DNA from 3 places in the Rhizobium sp. ZX09 genome. Region 3 is predicted to be linked to each of the others. Evidence: riboswitches for the same ligand, from Rfam matches in the RefSeq annotation. Region 3 holds a riboswitch; each other region holds the start of a gene.
What was found. A riboswitch is a leader RNA that binds a small molecule or an ion and turns the genes downstream of it on or off. The one in region 3 is predicted to bind cobalamin.

Region 1: it holds a riboswitch for cobalamin, as region 3 does, so the genes downstream of both, BTN45_RS12960 (DUF1636 family protein) here and bluB (5,6-dimethylbenzimidazole synthase) in region 3, are expected to answer to the same signal.
Region 2: it holds a riboswitch for cobalamin, as region 3 does, so the genes downstream of both, BTN45_RS02535 (CbtB domain-containing protein) here and bluB (5,6-dimethylbenzimidazole synthase) in region 3, are expected to answer to the same signal.

The regions. Positions count from the first base shown of each region.
Region 1 covers NZ_CP031363.1:2,647,692-2,650,961, reverse strand. The annotation lists gene BTN45_RS12970 (cobyric acid synthase) at 1-908, opposite strand, end outside; gene cobO (cob(I)yrinic acid a,c-diamide adenosyltransferase) at 910-1,527, opposite strand; cobalamin riboswitch at 1,660-1,877, shown strand; gene BTN45_RS12960 (DUF1636 family protein) at 1,995-2,420, shown strand; gene cobW (cobalamin biosynthesis protein CobW) at 2,417-3,270, shown strand, end outside.
Region 2 covers NZ_CP031363.1:525,108-528,377, reverse strand. The annotation lists gene BTN45_RS02550 (type 1 glutamine amidotransferase family protein) at 1-549, shown strand, start outside; gene BTN45_RS02545 (hypothetical protein) at 720-1,034, opposite strand; gene BTN45_RS02540 (CbtA family protein) at 1,038-1,751, opposite strand; gene BTN45_RS02535 (CbtB domain-containing protein) at 1,762-1,944, opposite strand; cobalamin riboswitch at 2,103-2,341, opposite strand; gene BTN45_RS02530 (cytochrome c) at 2,388-3,270, opposite strand, start outside.
Region 3 covers NZ_CP031363.1:1,343,017-1,346,286, forward strand. The annotation lists gene BTN45_RS06600 (DUF2865 domain-containing protein) at 1-759, shown strand, start outside; gene bluB (5,6-dimethylbenzimidazole synthase) at 965-1,657, opposite strand; cobalamin riboswitch at 1,793-1,976, opposite strand; gene BTN45_RS06610 (TolB family protein) at 2,047-2,877, opposite strand; gene BTN45_RS06615 (NAD+ synthase) at 3,115-3,270, opposite strand, start outside.

The DNA.
Region 1 (3,270 bases), 1.3 Mb from region 3:
TTTGAACCGCACAGCAAAACCAGCCGGCAATCGGCGGGAATGGTCTCGCTCGGCCACACGCGGATCAGTTCCACGTCCGGCTCCATGTCCAGAGGGTCGAGATCATCGAAATTGGAAATGTGCGGCAGGATCGGCACGGCGATGCGGATCTTTGCGCCGGGTTTTCGCTCAGCCGGGCCGGAAAGACCGAGCGCGTCTTCAGCCGGCAGTTTCGTGGCATCGGAGAAATGTGGCAGAAGGCCTATCGAGGCCCAGCCTGTCCTTTTCTGAATTATCCGCATGCCGTCCGAAAACAACGCGGGATCACCGCGAAAGCGGTTGACGATGAAACCTTCGATCATCGCCGCATCGTCAGGTTCGAGGACGGCTTTGGTACCGACAAGGCTGGCGATGACGCCGCCGCGGTCAATATCGCCGATGAGGATCACAGGCGCGTCAGCAGCTCTCGCAAACCCCATATTGGCGATATCATTGGCACGCAGATTGATTTCGGATGCGCTGCCCGCCCCCTCCACCAGCACCAGATCGGCCTGTTGTTTCAGGCGGTTGAAGCTATCCAGCACGCGCGGCATCAACCCGGCTTTCAGGTGCTGGTAATCGGCTGCTCTGGCATTGCCGGCGATTTTGCCCTGAACCACCACCTGTGCCCCGGTCTCGCTCTGCGGTTTCAGAAGAACCGGATTCATGTGGACAGAGAGGGGTACGCCAGCGGCCCGCGCCTGCAGCGCCTGTGCTCGGCCGATCTCGCCGCCGTCGGCGGTAACGGCCGCATTATTCGACATGTTCTGTGGTTTGAACGGCATGACGGACAGGCCGCGCCTGACGAAGGCGCGGGCTAGACCGGCCACCATCAGCGATTTGCCGACATCCGAGCCGGTTCCCTGAAACATCAGAACCCGTGCGGCCATGTCAGAATTCTATCCCTGGCTGTGCTTTCACGCCCGCCTTGAAATGATGTTTTACCAGCGTCATCTCCGTCACCATGTCGGCGGCGTCGATCAGCGGTTGCTTGGCATTGCGGCCGGTGACGATGATGTGCAGATCGGGCCGACGGCTGGCCAGCGTCGTCACAACCTCGTCAAGCGGCAGGTAATCATAACGCAATGCGATATTCAGTTCGTCGAGTATCAGCAGGCCGATCGTCTGGTCAGCCATCAGTGTCACGGCTTCTTCCCACGCCTTCGCGGCAGCGGCAACATCGCGCTTCAGATCCTGCGTATCCCAGGTGAAGCCTTCCCCCATGGTACGCCACACCACCTTGTCACCGAACAGAGCCAGCGCCTGCTGTTCGCCGGTCGACCATGCACCCTTGATGAATTGCACGACGCCGACCCTGCGCCCGATGCCGAGCATACGCAACGCAAGGCCGAAGGCGGCCGTGGACTTGCCCTTGCCGGGGCCGGTATTGATCATCAGCAGACCTTTTTCGATGGTCTTTGCCGCGACTTCGGCATCCTGCACCGTCTTGCGGTTGACCATTTTCTGCCGATGGCGCTCGGCTTCGTTGTCGCTGATGTCGCGTGTCATCGCATATTCCTTCTTCACTCCAGCAGCCGGGAACTTATCCCTGCCCTTCGGAGCGGCGACTATACCCAATTTGCCGCACCCGGCAATGCGCGAGCCACGGGGGGCGGCATTGACCCCAAAGCCCGTTCGGCCTAAGGGTAAGGAACTGACGGTCTTTCCCCGGCAACGGGAAAAGCTAAGAGGGAACACGGTTCCACCCTGAAACGGGTCATTCCGTGGCTGCCCCCGCAACTGTAAGCGGCAAGCCCGCACCGTAAAGCCACTGGACCAGAGAGACGGTTCGGGAAGGCGGTGTCCGGGCGCTCATCGAGCCGCAAGCCAGGAGACCTGCCGTTTCAGGAAAAACGTCTACCGGGCGGGGTGCTCCGGTCAGTCGATGACGTCGAACAGCCGGTCTGTGCCTGTGCGCATACCGTTTTCGATATCCGCACCCCAAAGAATTTGACTTGGCGCGGGAACGATACGGTTTGGATATTTCAGCGACATCTTCACATGCTGGTGGAAACGCGCAGGATGAAACGGCGTCCGGTGTGGTCGTTTTCGTTTGCCGAAGCTGTCGCGACGAAGCTGATCCCAGCGCCGAGCCACGTGCCGGCTCACGTCTTGCCGAGGCCGTCACCGCAGAGGCGGAAGCGTCCGGCATCGCGGTCCGTTCCGTCAATTGTCTCGCCAACTGCAAACGTGGCCTCAGTGCCGTGCTGCGCAGCGCCAATGGCTGGTCCTATGTGTTTGGCGGGCTGAAACCCGACGATGCAGGGGACCTGCTGACCGGCGCGCGGCTTCTTTCTGCGTCTTCAGATGGCCTGATGCCCTGGCGCGGCCGCCCCGAACCATTAAAGCGCGGCATGGTGGCGCGCATTCCCCCATTCGATTTTACCGAGGAGAGATCATGAGCAACCATCTGGACCGCGTTCCCTGCACCATCGTCACCGGTTTTCTGGGGGCGGGAAAAACGACGCTGTTGCGGGGTCTTCTGGAAAAGCTGGACGGCAAGCGGCTCGCAATCATCGTCAATGAATTCGGCGATATCGGTATCGACGGCGAAATCCTGAAAGGCTGCGGCATTGAAAGCTGCCCCGAAGAAAACATCGTCGAACTGGCCAACGGCTGTATCTGCTGCACGGTGGCTGACGATTTCCAGCCCGCGATCGAACAGATTCTCAGCCGCCAGCCGAAGGTGGAGCATATTCTGATCGAGACCTCGGGTCTTGCCCTGCCTAAGCCGCTGGTCCAGGCTTTCCAATGGCCGGCCATCAAGAGCCGCGTGACCGTGGACGCCGTTGTGGCCGTGGTGGATGGCGCCGCCCTTGCTGAAGGAAAGGTCGCGCACGACATGGAGGCGCTCGCTGCTCAGCGGGCCAATGACGAGGCGCTTGATCACGATGATCCGGTTGAGGAAGTTTTCGAGGACCAGGTCGCCTGCGCCGATCTCATCGTTCTCACCAAGGCCGATCTTCTAGATGAAGCCGGCCTCGACAAGGCGAGGGCGCATGTGCTCGAACATCTGCCGAAGGCGGCGAAGATCGTTGTGGCCTCCAATGGCGCCATCGACCCCGCCGTGCTGATCGGTCTTGGTCTTGCCGTTGAAGAGGATATCGAAAACCGCCGCACCCACCATGACGGTGAACTCGACCATGAACACGACGATTTCGACAGCTTCGTGATCGACCTGCCGGCCGTGGCCGATCCGGAAGCACTGGCGGCGCGCATTGCCGAAACGGCTGCGGCTGAAAACGTCCTGCG
Region 2 (3,270 bases), 820 kb from region 3:
GCGCTCGCCCAGGATTTTGCGGACTGGGAGCCGGCGCTGCTTGCCGCCGCGGCGCGCAGCTATCTCGGTGTCGAAATCGTCTATGCCACGCCGGACGGACGGCCGGTAACCTCCATGGGCGGGCTGAAGGTGACGCCGGATACATCCTATGACGCGCTCGATGCCGTTGACATCGATGCGCTCGTCATTCCCGGAGGCCTGAGCTGGGAAAAGGGAACAGCTGCCGATCTCGGCGAACTGGTGCGCCGGTTTCGCGAGAAGAACCGACTGGTGGCCGGCATCTGCGCGGCGGCAAGTGCGCTGGCAGGCACGGGCGTTCTGAACGCCGTTGCCCATACCGGCAATTCGCTGGCTTCGCACAGGGCCTATTCGGCCTATAGCGGCGAGACGCTTTACCGCGACCAGCCGAAAGCGGTCAACGATGGCGGGATCATTACCGCGGCCGGCAGCGCGCCGGTCAGTTTCGCGGTGGAAATTCTGAAAAGCCTCGGCCTCTTTGGTCCGGAAGCCGAGGCCGAACTTCAGGTTTTTGCGGCGGAGCATCGCTGAGGCATAGCCGCCTCGGTTGTTTGCACTCCCCTACTCCCCGTCATTCCGGCCTTGAGCCGGAATCCAGCCGACGCGCATCTGCGCGGCGAGATGACTTCTTTCAGCCCAAGGACTTGGGCTGGATGGATTTCGGCTCAGGGCCGGGATGACGGAGGTGAGAACAGCGATGATTATCGCTGATCCAGCACCCGGCACACACGTGCTGTGTGATCGCCGCCCTCCCCGGCAATCGCCCGGCGAATATCGCGGCTGTTCAGATGCAGGCTGCGGCCGGCGGGTAAATTTGCACGTTTGATCTTGGCGAGTGCCGCCGCCACAAAGGCGGCCTGATGGTGTTGGAAAAAGGCAAGAGCCGCCTCATCCGCCGGGCTCGGGCCCAGTACCGCCTTGAAGGCGAGACGATGCACGGCGCAGTAAGCGCCGTGACCGGGAACTGCAAAACGCAGCGCATCGAGTTCCTCACTCCAATCCGCTGCGTCCTCCATGACTTAGGCCGACTGGAAGCGGTTGAGGAAAAACGTGCTCAATGTTCCGAGCAAAGCCCAGAAGACGAAGCTCGTAACCGTAGCGGCGACGATGAACTGACGCTCCAGCGGCAGCGGTGCCAGTGCATGTTCGCCTTCCGGCGGCAGGGGCGCACCCACCACATGCGGCGCGACGATCAGCACCAGCGCCAGGACGATGGCCCAGGGTTCGCGACGGAAGGCGATCAGCGCGATGCCGCCGGCTGTTGCGGCAACGGTTGCGAGCCACCAGATCTGCCGTGCCTCAAGTGCTGCGGCGGGGCTGCCCGGCAGTTCCGGCGGCAGGCCGATCATCGGGGCGAGCATGACGGCGGCAAATCCGGCAACGCCCCACAAAAGCCCCTCACGCCAGGCGCCATTGGTGCCGCGCAGCGAAATCAGTCCGGTCAGCACCAGCGCATAACCGATCGCGGTCAGGACATTGGCGGCAACCGTATAGGCAGTGCGTTCGAAACCATCGGCCGGAGCCCAGGCCTTTTCATTGTGCTCGTGGGCGGGAACCACAGCACCGGGCGCCGTGGCCTCGTGGCTGTGGGCAGCTTCACCGCCCGCGCCCTCATAGGTCTCTGCCTGAAGGATGAGCGGCGTGGTGCCGAAGGCCTGCATGGCTGAAACGGCTAAGCCGCCGAGGATGCCGACGAGAACGGCGGTAAAGACGATATTGCGAAAAGACGACATGACATTCCCCTCAATGGCAGGGGAAGGCATTGGCATGACGCGTGTCATGGGCGGCATTGTGAACGGCTTCCACATGCGAGAAACCGACAAAACCGACAACGAACAGGCCAAGCACGATCGCCGTCAGCGATTGCGCGAAGCTGCCCGTTTTTGCTGAAACGGCTGAATTGGCCGTATTCTGGTGGATGGACATGGTGACCCCTCTCCGGCGCGACCCCGCGCCTCTGGATGCGGTCGAACGGCAAAGCCATGCGACCGCCTGCGATACACTTCACCACGGGGATACGAGACTGACACAGGGGGCATCGATCTTGCCACCCTGACATTCCGCTCTTCCGGACACCCCGCCGGCATGGACATTTCCGTGATGGCAGGTCTCCTGGCTTACGGGTCAAAACCTGAAACACCTTCCCGGCATCACCTCGCCTCAACCGGAAACGCCGGTTCGGTCGAAGGGTCTGCCAGTGGCATTTCGTTTCAGGCTCTCCGCTCACAGTTGCGGGGGCAGCCACGAATGAGGATTTCTCCCTATCGTGTTCCCTTTTCACCTTCCGGAACGCCCGGAAGGAACCATCACAGGGTTGTTATCCGCCGAGTCGGGACGGGAGTCAATGGGCACGCATGCCAACGGGACCCTCAGCGCGCCGGGATCGCCTTCAGATAGGCGGCGATCGCGTCGCGGTCCTCGGCTGTCAGATGCGCCATGTTCTGCTGCACCTTCACCATGGAACCGCCGACACTGTCGAATTCCGGGGTGAAGCCGGTTTCGAGATAGCTCGAAATATCGGCCTCGGCCCAGCTTCCGATGCTTTGCGAGCCGGGGGTAATGTCCGGAATGCGGCCTTCGCCTTCCGGATTGGGGCCGCCGGCCAGCCACTTGCCCTTCAGGAAGCCACCGAGCGCATTGCGCGGCGTGTGGCATTCGCCGCAATGGCCCGGACCTTCCACCAGATATTGGCCACGCAGAAGTTCGGCATTGGCATTGGCCAGCTCGACGCGCGGCGGTGCCGAAGGGTCGAAATACAGGAACTTCCAGCCGCCGAGCGCCATGCGCATGTTGAAGGGGAACGGCAGATCGTGGGCGGGCGCATCGTTCTGGCTCGCAGGCAGGGCCTTCAGATAACCGAAGAGGTCATTGATGTCCTTCTGCGTCATCCGGGCATAAGAGGCATAGGGGAAGGAGGGATAGAGATGTTCGCCGTTCTTTCCCACACCACGCGTCATGGCATCGCCAAATTCCGCCAGCGTCCAGCCGCCGATGCCGTGCTGCGGATCAGACGAAATATTTGGAACATGAAAGGTGCCGAAGGGGCTTTTCAGTGCCTGCCCGCCTGAAAGCGTCAACAGCGCTTCACCCTTAGCATCCGGCGCGGCATGACAGCTTGCGCAGCCGCCCGCCCAGAACAGCGTCTCGCCATTGGCGAGATCCGGCTCACCGAGGCTCACCCAATGGCTGGGCGCCTGGCGCTGCGGCGCGGTCACCCATGCGAAAATCCCGTAGCCCGCAACGGCCGCGACC
Region 3 (3,270 bases):
GCCATGGCGGCGGCGAGGAGCGACGACGGCGATACCAGGCGCGAGCGCATTCTTGCCGCCCTCGATGCCAATGGCTGCACCCCCGCTGAGGAGATGAACCGTCAAGCATCGCCTGCACCCGATGTGACGCGTTATCCCGATGCCTTCAGGCAGAATGGCGGTGAGCCGGGACAGGCGGGCCTTTCCCCTTACCCCAACGCCGCGGAGGGCGGGCTTCGCACACTCTGCGTGCGCACCTGCGACGGCTCATTCTTCCCGATCGCCTCCAACGCCTCGCCGCTCGATTTCCGCGCCCAGGCCGAACAGTGCCAGAAAATGTGCCCGGGAACCGAGACGGAGCTCTATTTCCACTCCATGACGGATCAGGAAACAGCAGACATGGTGTCCGCTGAAACCGGCAAACCCTACAAGGACCTGCCGACCGCCTTCGCCTATAGCAATGCCTCAACGAAAGCGCCCGGCTGCGCCTGCAACATGGCCGCCTATCACGAGGAGATGCAAAAGCAGGAACAGGCGTCCCGGCCGGAAGCCGAAAAGCCCTATTCCAGCATCACCACCATTCCATCGCCGCAAGGTGACAAGGCCCCGAAGCCCGCCGAGCAGCAGGCCGCAAAGCCGCCGGAACAACCTGTTCCTGAGCGCGACTATGACCCGAACGACACAAAAGTACGCGTCATCGGGCCCAAATTCCTGCCGGACCAGACCGGCAAGATCGACCTGAAGAACCCGGCGCTGAAGGGTATCCAGCCACAGCAGTGAAATCTCTTCTGCACGCGGAATGGTGCGAGCGCGTGCCCCTTGTTTCTTCTCCCCGGCGGGGAGAAGTCCGCGGCAGCGGGATGAGGGGGCAAGCTCTCCGTAAATCTCTGTCTTTGCCCCCTCATCCGACCCTTCGGGCCACCTTCTCCCCGGCGGGGAGAAGAAATGCGCGGCAACGTCCCGCCCTGTTCGCAGGCCTCCGGGCCTACACCCCACCCCAGCGGTTACGAAACACAAGCTCTTCCAGCGGCACGCGCTGCCGCCAGCCCTTCACCGCCAGTTCCGGTTCGGTATAAAGTGTATCGACGCGACCGAGGCACAGCCAGGCGACAATCTCGATATGATCAGGGATATCCAGAATGGCCCTGATATCGCTGTCGTGGAAAATGCTGACCCAGCCGACGCCGACGCCTTCGGCGCGGGCCGCGAGCCAGAGGTTCTGGATGGCGCAGACGGTGGAATAGACATCCGTGCGTGCATTATGGGTGCGACCCAGCTCCACCTTGCCACCCCGTGTCGGATCGCAGGTCACGCAGATGCTGAGCGGCGCCTTGCGGATGCCTTCGAGCTTCAGGCTGCGATAAAGCGCCTGCTTTTCACCCGTAAACATCGCCGCCGCCTCTTCATTGGCGCGGCTGAAGGCCACCCATGCCGCCTGGCGCACGGCGCCATCGGTGACGAGGGTGAAGTTCCACGGCTGCATGAAACCGACCGATGGCGCCGAATGCGCCGCCCTCAAAAGGCGCTCGATGAGATCATCCGGCAGCGGGTCCGGCAGGAACTGGTCGCGCACATCGCGGCGGGTTTCGATGGCACGATAGACGGCCTCACGCTCCTCGCCGGAAAACGGGCGGGCGGGCGAAAGCGCGTGATCGAACGGGTTGGAGTCGGGCGGCATGGTGACGGGCGACATGGTGACGGGCGGTTCGGTCGGCATCGTTTATCCCTAACAATGCGGGGCGGGCCGGTGCCGAAACCATGGGAGGTTTGCAGCGACGACGCGCTTTTCCAGCGACCTGCCGCCGTCCGCGCGGTTCGGTCCATCCTGCCAGGCCGGTCTTCTGACTAAGCTTCATCCGCCCCGTTTCGCCTTCCCGAATTGCTCCAGTGGCATGAGAAACAGAGCATCCGCCTCACAGCGTTGGGCACGTTCCGGTTTTTCACCGGATTCCCGATTCTCCCGCCGAAGGGCGGGCACCTGACGGGTGAAGCTATGGGCAAAAAAGCTTGCGAACACAAGTGCGGTGCAGGTGGTGCGGCAATGTGGCCTGCCGCACCTTACCTTCATCACTCCACCGGGAAATATCTGACATAAGCGAACTCGTCGCCATCAGGTGACCAGTTGGGGGAGTTCATCGTGCCCTGCCCGCCAAACAGCTCGAAAAGCGTTTCGACATTGCCGCCATCCATATCCATCAGCCGCACCCGCACGTCGAGATCGCGGGGATGATCGAACACGTCGCCGTCATAGGAAATGAAGACAACCTTGTCCCCCCTTGGTGACGGGTGCGGAAACCAGTCGCCATAGGAGCTGTCGGTGATGCGCTCCACGGCTGAGCCATCCACCCGCACCCGCCAGATTTGCATCCGTCCGGTGCGGCTGGAATTGAAATAGATCCACGCGCCGTCAGGCGAATAATCCGGCCCGTCATTGCGGCCCTCGCCATGGGTAAGGCGTGTTTCAACGCCGCTGTTTATGTCCATGGAATAGATATCGAAAATCTGATCGCGAATGCCGCAATACGCAAAGCTTTTCCCATCCGGTGACCAGCCGTGCCAGTAGGAAGGAAGGTTCCTTGTCATTAGCCGCGGCGCGCCGCCCGCCGATGACAGGAGATAGATGGCGCTTTTGCCGAACTCCACCTTGTCGGAAATGGCATAAAGCGAACCGTCAGGCGAAATGCCGTGGTCGTTGTTGCAGAGCGTGGCAAAGCCGGTATCGACCTTCTCCGGCGACACGTCACCGGCAAGAGACAGACGATAAAGCAGCCCTTCGCTGTTCAACAGCAGATATTGTCCATCCGGCGACCAGTTCGGCGCTTCGAAAAGATCGGGCGTCTGCCACATCACCCGCATCTGCCGGGTGCGGATGTTGAAGATTTCGATGGAGCTGCGCATTCTGCCTCCGTTGTGGAACGATCGCATGCCACCTGTTTCTTCTCCCCGCCCGGGGAGAAGTCCGCGGCAGCGGGATGAGGGGGCAAGGGTCGATGTATACGGAGAGCTTGCCCCCTCATCCGACCCTTCGGGCCACCTTCTCCCCGGCGGGGAGAAGAAATATGCCGCACCGCCTCACAATGCGCTTGCCCAATTCATTAAGCAGGGACGGCGTTAAACGCGCCTTCCCAAAACGCCCTACCGATCACGGAACCGGTTGGTGATCGGATAACGCCGGTCCCGCCCAAAGTTCTTCTTGGTGATCTTCACACCCGGCGCCGATTGCCGGCGCTTGTACTCGGCGAGGTAAAGCAGATGCTCCACCCGGTGCACGGTCGCCACATCATGGCCGCG